DNA from 3 places in the Kitasatospora sp. NPDC001225 genome. Region 2 is predicted to be linked to each of the others. Evidence: riboswitches for the same ligand, from Rfam matches in the RefSeq annotation. Region 2 holds a riboswitch; each other region holds the start of a gene.

Region 1 (3,265 bases), on a different contig from region 2:
GGCCGTCCGTCGGCCGTGCGCCGTGGACCGCGCGCCGTCCTCAGACCCGGCCGGCGAAGTCCGGGGCCCAGTTGGCGATGCTCTGCTCGCGGACGCCCGAGCTCGGGTTGGCGGCCTCGACGTACTTGCCGTTGCCGACGTAGATCGCGACGTGGTAGACGCCGGAGTCCTTGCCGTTGTTGGACCAGAACAGCAGGTCGCCCGCCTGGAGGCTGTCCAGCGAGACGTGGGTGCTGGCGGCGGCCTGGTCGGCGGCGACGCGCGGGACGGAGACGCCCGCGGCGCGCAGCGCGGCCTGGGTCAGGCCGGAGCAGTCCCAGCCGCCGTTGCCGGTGCCGCCGTAGACGTACGCCTGACCGACCTTCGACTCGGCGAAGGAGACCGCGGCGGCCATGCTGCCGGTCGCGGCCGGCGCCTGGGTCTGGGTCTGCGTCTGGGCCTGGGGCTGCGGAGCGGGCTTGGTGGCGGGCTTCGCGGCCGGCTTGGTGGACGGCTTGGCGGCCGGGGCCTCGGGCTGCGCGGTCGGCTGGGCGTTCACGGCACCGCCGTTCGCGGACTGGCCGGACTTCTGCGAGCGGTCGAACCAGGTGAAGTCCGAGCCGGACGTGCCGGCGGAGGGCTGGCCCGCCCGGGCCTGGCCGTTGCCGCCGAAGGACAGCTGCTGGCCCGGGTAGATGGTGTCCGGACCCTCGGTCAGGGTGCCGCGGTTGAGGTCGTACAGCCGCTGCCAGCCGCCCTGCACCTTGTGCTGGTCGGCGATCGCGGACAGCCAGTCGCCCTCGACGACGGTGTAGTCGCCGCCCTGGGCCTGCTGCTGGCGCTTCTGCACCCAGTCGCTCCGGTTGCCGGAGGCGGCGGAGTCCGTGGAGGCCTGCGCGTCGCCCTGGGCGGGCGCGGCGGGCTTCGCGGCGGGGGTCTGGGGCTGCGCGGGCTTGGCGCTGGGCTTCGCGGCCGGAGCGGCCGGCTTGGCGCTCTGGGCGGGCGCGGCGGGCTTGGCGGCGGTCGAACCCGCCGAGGTGTCAACGGCGGCCGCGGCGCCGCCCTTGGTGAGCCCGGCCTGGACGGAGCAGACCGGCCAGGCGCCGGGGCCCTGGGAGGCGAGGACCTTCTCGGCGACGGCGATCTGCTGGTCCTTGGTGGCCAGGTCGGCGCGGGCCGCGTAGGCCGTGCCGCCGAAGGCGGACCAGGTGCTGGAGGTGAACTGGAGGCCGCCGTAGAAGCCGTTGCCGGTGTTGATGCTCCAGTTGCCGCCGCTCTCGCACTGGGCGACCTTGTCCCAGGTGGCGACGGAGGCGGCCGAGGCGGTGCCGGTGGTGAGGCAGGGGACGGTGAGGCCGACGCCCGCGACGCCGAGGGCGGCGATCACGCGACGGGTACGGCCGGACAGACGGGTGCCGTTGGTGGGCAGCATGAAGACGTGGTCCTCTCCCACGCCTGCGAGGTGAGCTGTCGGATTCGGGCTGGAGTTGCCCGGCCGTGCGGTGAGCACGGCTTCACCCCTAGCCCTGGACCGTTCCGGAGAGCGGTCCGGGGCGACTTACCTGTGGGTCCCCCGCTCCTGCCGTGGTGCGTTTTCGCGCTTCCAGGACATCCGACGGCAGGACTCGGCGTTGCGGATGACCGGGTTCGTGTGGTCACGAACGGGGAGCACGTTAATCAGACTTAAGTTCAAACTGCAAACCACTGTGATGTGCATCACGGTTTAGTGGAAACTGCCAAAATTGCCACTCACCATGATCGTAAATGATCGTTTTCAGGCAATGCTGTTGCGGAAGCCGACAACTGGCTCCGCCTCAGGAGCGGCGTGACGGTGCGTCGAATCGCGGAGTGGCGCACTCCGGCGGGTGGGGGAGCGGTCGCGATCGGAGCATGTGAATCCACGCTCCCTATTTCCTTTCAAATAGCGCCAGAACGGACATTCCCCTTCATTGCCGGGTGACTCCCGTACGGGACGGACGGGGTGGGGGGAAGTACGCGGAAGGGCCCGGAACGCGATCCGTTCCGGGCCCTTCGGTGCGCGCGAACCCGCGCGCGGTGTCCTTATCGTCCGCCAGGCCCCTCGGCGGCCGCGTGGGCGCCACGGGAGCCCTCCGCGACCCCCTCGGCCTCGGCGGCGGCCGCCGCCTCCGCCTCGGCCCGTGCCAGGTCCTCCGGGGACGGCGTGGGCAGCGCGGCCAGGTAGGTGGAGGCGATCAGCTGGCCGACCGACGGGTAGGCGCCCAGCGGCGCGGCCGACGGGCAGCCGGTCTCCTCGGCGGCGGTGGCGAGCAGCTCGGAGTCCGCCTCCGGACCGATCACCAGCGGGGCCAGCGCCGGGCGCTGCGAGCCGGTGTCCTTGAGGTGGTTGACGGCCGCGGCCACCGAGCCGGGCACGTCGAGCGCGGCGGCGACGACCGGCACGGCCAGCCGGGCGGCCAGCAGCACGCCGGTGATGCCGGCTGCGGCGGCCGCGTCCTCGCCGCCGACGGTGGTCAGCACCACGCCGTCCGCGGCGGTCGCGATGGCGAACAGTCGGGCGCGGTCGGCCCGGGCCAGCCCGGCCTCGGAGAGCCGGACGTGCACGGCCTCGGCCAGCAGCGGGTGCGGGCCCAGCGGGTCGGTGACGGGCGCGCCGTACTCGGCGGCGAGCGCGTGAAGCCCGGTCAGGAAGGTGTGCGGGCCGGGCACCAGCGGCACCAGGACGGGCATCGGCCGCCCGGCCTCGGCGGCCAGGGCCAGCAGCTCGGCCACGGTGCGGTCCTCGCCGCTCGCGCCCGCCGCACCGTCACCGGGGAGGTAGCCGACGGCGGTCTGGACGCCGTTCTGCTCGGTGCGGACGATCGAGAGCAGCTCCTCGACGACCGAGCGGGACTCGGGCCCGGCGGTCGCGGGCACGGCGAGCACCAGGGCCGGGGCGCCGGCCGGGATCTCGGGGCGCTCGGGACGACGGTGGCGCCCCCGCGCACGGGAGCCTGGAGTACGGACGGGCAGTGGCGCGCCCGGAATGGCTGCGGTGCTCATGCCGGAGATCGTAGGACATCGGCCCGTCCGGCTTGCAGTCGGCTGCCGTACGGGTTTCGCGTGCTCGCGGTACGGACCCGGTGCGTCTCCGGCGCCGGTCCGGGCGCTTTGCCTACAATCCGGACATTCTTCGCCCAACCCCCGCATGGTGGCCGGTGCTTGTCCCGACGCGATCCGAGGGGGCGGGCGTTGCACCCGGGGCGCGTGAGATGTCTCACAGCATGAGCCCGGCTTGACGGAGGGTCACGGGCGGGCGACTCCCGGC
Region 2 (3,265 bases):
GCTCCGGCTTCGGGAAGTCGGGGTCCTTGCTGCCCATGACGACCAGGGCCGGGCACCGCACCGCGGCCGTCCAGCCGACCGGCGCCGAGTCGCCGTGGACGTACCCGCGGGTGGCGGTCTTCCGGCCCGGGGTGCGCAGCGCGGCGACCAGCCCGTCCACGTACGCGTCGAAGTCGGCGGGCCTGGCGCCGGGGAAGGCCATCCGGCGCAGGTAGAAGCCCCAGGCGGCCGGCCAGTGGACGAGGGCGGCGCCCATCAGGCCCATGGCGCCGCGCATCAGGGCGCCCTGCGGCGGGTTCTCGACGAAGGCGTTGAGCAGGACGATCCCGGCGACCCGCTCGGGGGCGTCCCCGGCGGCCTTGACGACGGTCGCCCCGGTGTACGAGTTCCCGGCGAGGACGGCGCGCTCGATGCCGAGGTGGTCGAGCAGGGCGAGGACGTCGCCGGCGAGGGCGGCGGGGCCGTAGTCGTCCCAGGTGATCGAGGATTCGCCGAAGCCCCGCAGGTCCATGGTGACGACCCGGTGGCCGGCGGCGACGAGCAGCGGGCGCAGGTGCCGGTACGCGGCCCGGCTGTCGAGCATGCCGGGGAGCAGGACGACCGGGGTGCCGTCGCCCTGCCGGGTGTCGTCGTAGGCGATCCGGCCGCCGGGAACGGTGAGGTACTGGGTGCTCGGGGTGATGGTGCCGTTCATGGGGTCCTCCTCGGGCCGCCGGTGCGGGGCATCGGCGTTGCTGCCGATAGCCATAAAGCTAAGGCTAATAGCCTTAGCCGTCAAGCGGTCGGGCGTCGGAGGCGTCGGAGGCGTCGGAGGCGTCGGAGGCGTCGGAGAAGAGGGGGGAGCGGTCAGACCCCTTCGACCTTGAACGGGTCGTGCTCGCTGAGCAGCTTCTCCAGCCGGGCCTGGTCCACCCGGGTGACCATGTCGTTGGACTCCTGCCGGTCCCGGATCACCTTCGCCAGCGTGAACGCGGAGCTGACCGTGAAGAGGAGGCCGAGTCCGAGGAAGGCCCGGGTCCACCCGCCGACCGGCAGGTAGACGATCCCCACGGCGAGGGCGGTGCCCGACAGGGCGAAGGACAGGACGGCCTGGAGGTAGTAGGCGGCCGTGGTGCGGGTCTGCATCGGTGCGCTCATGGCGTCAGGATGCTGCGGCCCGGCCGGGCCGCACATGAGTAGGCGTACTCAGATGGGGCCGTGCATGAGGGACCGTTCGTTGACGTCCGATCACCTGCCGCGGGGCTGCTCCGAACGGATGGCTTGGAATCAGAGCCTCCTAGGATTAACGTTTGATAACGCAGCGCGGTTGTCAACGCCGTACCCAGACGGCACCGTGCGCCGTCGCCTAATCCCACCGACCGGCCTCCGGGCAGGTCAGGGAGCCGGGGAACCACGTTCCTTGGGGTGAATCGGCGGGGCTCCGGCCCGGCCGTAGGAGACCTTCCTGCTCCGAACCCGTCAGCTAACCCGGTAGGCGCGAAGGAAGGAAAGGAGCGCGCCTCCGTGGCGTCGACGCACACCCCGGCACACCCGGCCGGCTTCGCAGCCGGTACCCAGCTCCTCGACCACCCCGGTCCGGACGGCCCCGAGGCCTTCGGCCCGGAGGACTTCGCCGCGGAGGCCGAGACCAACCGCCACCGGATGCCGCGTCAGACCCGCGGAACCTCCCCGCTGCTCGGCGTCACCGCCGTCGCCGCCACCCTGGGTGCCACCGGCTTCACCTCGGCGACCCCGGCCGCCGCCCCCGCCATCGAGGCCCCGGACGAGACGGCGGTCGCCCTCTCCGCCGACCCCGGCCTCGCGCTCGCCGCCCGCATCCAGAACCAGGCCGACAGCCAGCGCACCGCCGCCGAGGAGACCGCCCGGCTCCAGGCCGCCCAGGAGGCGGAGGCCAAGGCCGCCGCCAAGGAGGCCGAGGCCAAGCGCGCCGCCGAGGAGGCCGAGCGGGCCAAGGCCGCCGCCCTCACCCTCCCGGTGACGGACTACCGGCTCTCCGCCCACTACGGCCAGAGCGCCCGCTACTGGGCCAACCTGCACACCGGCCTGGACTTCGCCGCCGACACCGGCACCCCGGTCCACGCGCTCGGCCAGGGCACCATCACCTCGGCCGGCTGGGCCGGCTCGTACGGCTACCGGATCGTCGAGACCCTGCCCGACGGCACCGAGATCTGGTACTGCCACCTCTCCGCGATCACCAAGGGCTCCGGCAAGGTCGCCGCCGGCCAGCAGATCGGCAAGGTCGGCGCGACCGGCAACGTCACCGGCCCGCACCTGCACATGGAGGTCCGCCCCGGCGGCGGCGCCCCGGTCGACCCGGAGCCCTGGCTCCAGCAGCGCGGCCTCAACCCCTGACGCACCCGCCCTGAGGCACCCGCCCGGGCGGACCCAGCGCGAAGCCCCCGGCCCGGAGCACCAGCACCGGACCGGGGGCTTCGCCGCGGCGTCTCACTCCTCGGCGGGCAGCTGCGCCAGGTACGCCTCGATCTCCTCCTGGCCCGGCTCCGGCGCCAGCTCCGGGAACTCCGTCACCAGCAGCCGCGGCAGCCCCGGCACCGTCCACCCGCCGAACAGGTCGAGCGCCGCCTCGACCGCCGCCTCCTCGAACCGCCCGAAGTCCCCGGCCAGTTCCTCCGGCATCGGCCGCCCCAGCGCGGTCAGCTCCGCCAGGTTGCGGTAGCTGCGCCGCATCAGGCCCTGCTCCAGCAGCCGCCGCGCGCCGTCCGTGGCCATGCCGACCGACAGCACCCGGCCCGGGCCCCAGCCCTGCTCGTCCGGCTCGTCCAGCCAGCCGGCCGGTGCCAGCGCCTCGTACGCGGCCAGCCGCTCCTCCTCCGGGAGCTCCCCGAAGCCGGCCAGCCAGTCCCGCACCGCCGCCGGGTCCGTGACGTCCACCCCGTACGCGTGCAGCAGCAGCGCGTACAGCCGGGGCCAGGTCACCAGGTCGGCGCGGCGCAGCAGCCCGGCCGCGACCTCGCCCTGCCACTCGGCCTCCGCGTGCAGCCGCTCCTGGCGCTTGGCGTTCAGCCGCCGGGACGCCCGCTGGTGGTCGACCAGCAGCCGGACGGCGTCGCCGTAGGCGAACGGGTCCTCCTCGGGCGCGGGTTGGACGTACAGGTGGAGCCGCTCGTACAGCAGGTGCTCCACCGCGTCGGAGGTCAGTTCGGGCCAGCCGTCGTGCATCCTGCCCTCGCCCAGCTCCAGCAGCGCCAGCACCGCGCGCAGCGGCCCCTCGGCCACCGGCGCGCGGCCCTGCTCGGCCGCCCAG
Region 3 (3,265 bases), on a different contig from region 2:
GTTGGCGCCGAGCGAGGACTTGTCCGGGGTGGCGTCCAGGTCCAGCATGGCCTGGTCGATCAGGCGCTGCTCGGTGGCGTCGTAGCCGACCAGCTCCGGGCCGATCTGCTCGATGACGGCCAGGACGGCCTTCTCGACGCCCTTGCCGAAGTAGCGGTTCTTGTCGCCGTCGCGCAGCTCCAGCGCCTCGAAGGCACCGGTGGAGGCACCCGACGGGACAGCGGCACGACCCGTGCTGCCGTCGTCGAGGCCGACCTCGACCTCGACCGTGGGGTTGCCGCGGGAGTCGAGGATCTCACGGGCTACGACGACATCGATGGACGGCACGAGGCATCTCCTTGCGAGAGCAGGGTCCGGTCTGACGGTGGTGCTGCCAGCAGGACGATTGCGGAGTCGTTACGACCAGAGCCTAACCGCCCGGGCTGCCGTGGCCGCGTCGGCCTCGGTCCCGTCTCACCGTGTGGCCCTGCTACCCACCGGTAGTTCACCTGCTTGTCCCAGCTTGTCCCACCGGAGCGGGCGAATGCGGACGAAGGGGACCGGTAGGACCGGCCCCCTTCGGACGGCGGGGTGGAGCGGCGTCGGCGCCGAGCGCTCCGGCGCGGCGGCGGGCGCCCCCGGCGGCGGGTGCTCCCCGCTTCGGGGCACCACCGGCCGCGGGGCGCTGCCGGCGTCGGGTGGGGCGGCTCAGCCGAGGTGCAGCACCTGGCCGGGCATGATCAGGTTCGGGTCGCCGCCGACGGTGGAGTGGTTCTGCTCGTACAGCGCGCTCCAGCCGCCGGACACGCCCTGGGCGGCGGCGATGGTCGACAGGGTGTCACCGGCACGGACGGTGTAGTCGTGGCCGGCGGCCTGCGGGGCCTGCTGCGCGGCGCGCGGGGCGTACTGCGGCTGGGCGGCGGCCTGGCCGGCGTACTGCTGGTAGACGCTCTGGTGGCTGGTCCAGTACCAGCCGCCGTTGTTCTGGTACCAGTACACCTTGGCGTCGGCGTCCCAGCCGGCCTTGCCGGAGAAGCCCGGGGTCTGCGGCTGCGCCTGCTGCTGCGGGGCGACCTGCTGGACCGGCTGCGCGGCGGGCTTCTGGGCCGGCTTCTGGGCGGCGGGCTTCTGCGCGACCGGCTTCTCGGCCGGCTTGGCGGCGGGCTTCGGGGCCTGCTGCTTGGGGGCGGACTGCGGCTTGGCGTCCGAGGAGGTGTCGACCGAGGCCGGGGCACCGCCCTTGGTCAGACCGGCCTTCTGGGAGCAGACCGGCCAGGCGCCCGGACCCTGCGAGGCCAGCACCTTCTCGGCGACCGAGATCTGCTGGGCCTTGCTGGCCTGGTTGGCCTGCGCCGCGTAGGCGGTGCCGCCGTACGCCTTCCAGGTGCTGGACGTGAACTGGAGGCCGCCGTAGAAGCCGTTGCCGGTGTTGATGCTCCAGTTGCCGCCGCTCTCGCACTGGGCGACGGAGTCCCAGGTGGAGGCCGGGGCGGCGGAGGCGCCGGTGGCGGTGAGGAGCGGCATCGCGAGTCCGACGCCGGCCACACCGGCGACGGCGATGGCCTTCTCGGCCTGGGTGCGACGACGGTGACGGCCAGTTCCAACGAACAGCATGAAGAGGTCCCTCTCCGTACGCCTGCGAGGTGAGCTGTCGGGTTCGGACCGGGAGGTGGCCCGGCCGCCGTACGCGGAAACGATTTCCGCTCGGGCGGCTTCACCCCAAGCCGTGGGGAGACGGCAACAAACCTGGTTCCCCCGCCCCTGCCCAGGGTTCTGGTCGGTTTCCCGTGACGCGGCGGGCAGGATTCGGCGTTCCGCGTACGAGGTCCGCAGCTGCGAACTCCAGGGAGAGTAGACAGATCATCAGACCAATCACAAGCTCATATCACCGATATCACACAACAATTACGGCCCGTGTCCGATCGCCTACCAACAGCGGCGTTATGTCCGGATTGATGGGTGTTCACACCCCCGTCGGCGGGCGATCGGCGACGTCCCGTCAGCGTGATCTCAGCAGGTCGGAGGCGTCGAAGAGGCATCCGGAACGGGGTGCGGAGGGGCGTGCGGGGAACGGCTCTCCGGGCTGAATTCCACCGGGAGTTCGCGCAGGCCACGCATGATCAGACCACCCCGCCAGCGCAGATTCTCCGGGCTTTCCGCGAGCCGCAGATCGGGCAGCCGGGAAAGCAGCGTGGCCAGCGCGGCACGCCCTTCGAGCCGCGCCAGCGGAGCGCCGATGCAGTAGTGGATGCCGTGCCCGAAGCCCAGGTGGGGGTTGTCCTTCCGGGCCAGGTCCAGGGTGTTCTCCGCCGCGAACCGGGCCGGGTCGCGGTCCGCCGCGGCCAGCACCACCAGCACCGGGTCGCCGACCGGGATGTCCACCCCGCCGATGGTCAGCGGACGGGTCGCGAACCGCCAGGTCGCCAGCTCCACCGGCCCGTCGTAGCGCAGGAGTTCCTCGATCCCGGTCTCCAGCAGCGCGCTCTCCCCGCGCACCACCGACTCCTGCAGCAGCCGGCGCTGCTCCGGATTGCGCAGCAGCGCGTAGGTGCCGTTGCCGATCAGGTTCACGGTGGTCTCGAAACCCGCGAACAGGAGGATGAAGGCCATCGCCGCGGCCTCGTTCTCGGTCAGGTGCTCACCGTGGTCGCCGGCCCGGATCAGGCCCGAGATCAGGTCGTCCCCGAGGTCCGCCCGCTTGCGGTGGATCAGCTCCAGCAGGTACGCCCGCATCCGCTTCACCGCCCGCCCCACGCCGCCGCGTTGGCCCCCGCCGTGGCGGATCATCATCCCGGCCCAGTCGCGGAAGTCGTCCTGGTCCTCGGCCGGCACCCCGAGCATGTCGCAGATCGCGTAGATGGGGAGCGGGAACGCGAACTCGTGGATCAGGTCCGCCGAACCGCGCTGCGCGAAGCCGTCGATCAGCCGGTCGGTGAGCTGCTGCACCCGCGGCTCGAACTCGGCCACCCGGCGCGGGGTGAACGCCTTCGACACCAGCCGGCGCAACCGGGTGTGGTCCGGCGGGTCGATGTTCAGCAGGTGGGTCATCAGGTCCGCCTGCCGCTCCCCCGGGATGCCCACCCGGCCGGTGCGGTGCGCCTGCCCGCTGTGGTGCGCCGGGTTCTTCGACAGCCGGCTGTCCGCGAGCGCCTGCCGGGCGTCCGCGTACCTGGTCACCAGCCAGGCCTCCACCCCGCTCGGCAGGGTGGTGCGGTGCACCGGGGAGTGCTCGCGCAACCAGGCGTAGGCGGGGTACGGGTCGGCGGCGAACTCCCAGGTGAACAGC

What was found. Region 2 has a riboswitch for cyclic di-AMP ahead of ACWDCZ_RS27330 (M23 family metallopeptidase). Riboswitches for the same ligand answer to the same signal wherever they lie in the genome.
Region 1: it holds a riboswitch for cyclic di-AMP, as region 2 does, so the genes downstream of both, ACWDCZ_RS08980 (transglycosylase family protein) here and ACWDCZ_RS27330 (M23 family metallopeptidase) in region 2, are expected to answer to the same signal.
Region 3: it holds a riboswitch for cyclic di-AMP, as region 2 does, so the genes downstream of both, ACWDCZ_RS30405 (LysM peptidoglycan-binding domain-containing protein) here and ACWDCZ_RS27330 (M23 family metallopeptidase) in region 2, are expected to answer to the same signal.

The regions. Positions count from the first base shown of each region.
Region 1 covers NZ_JBSFJC010000018.1:71,665-74,929, forward strand. The annotation lists gene ACWDCZ_RS08980 (transglycosylase family protein) at 41-1,432, opposite strand; cyclic di-AMP (ydaO/yuaA leader) riboswitch at 1,419-1,589, opposite strand; gene ACWDCZ_RS08985 (hypothetical protein) at 2,041-3,000, opposite strand.
Region 2 covers NZ_JBSFJC010000093.1:8,873-12,137, forward strand. The annotation lists gene ACWDCZ_RS27320 (alpha/beta fold hydrolase) at 1-748, opposite strand, end outside; gene ACWDCZ_RS27325 (YiaA/YiaB family inner membrane protein) at 847-1,137, opposite strand; cyclic di-AMP (ydaO/yuaA leader) riboswitch at 1,333-1,491, shown strand; gene ACWDCZ_RS27330 (M23 family metallopeptidase) at 1,504-2,352, shown strand; gene ACWDCZ_RS27335 (hypothetical protein) at 2,446-3,265, opposite strand, start outside.
Region 3 covers NZ_JBSFJC010000116.1:7,832-11,096, forward strand. The annotation lists gene eno (phosphopyruvate hydratase) at 1-327, opposite strand, end outside; gene ACWDCZ_RS30405 (LysM peptidoglycan-binding domain-containing protein) at 688-1,593, opposite strand; cyclic di-AMP (ydaO/yuaA leader) riboswitch at 1,599-1,768, opposite strand; gene ACWDCZ_RS30410 (cytochrome P450 family protein) at 1,990-3,265, opposite strand, start outside.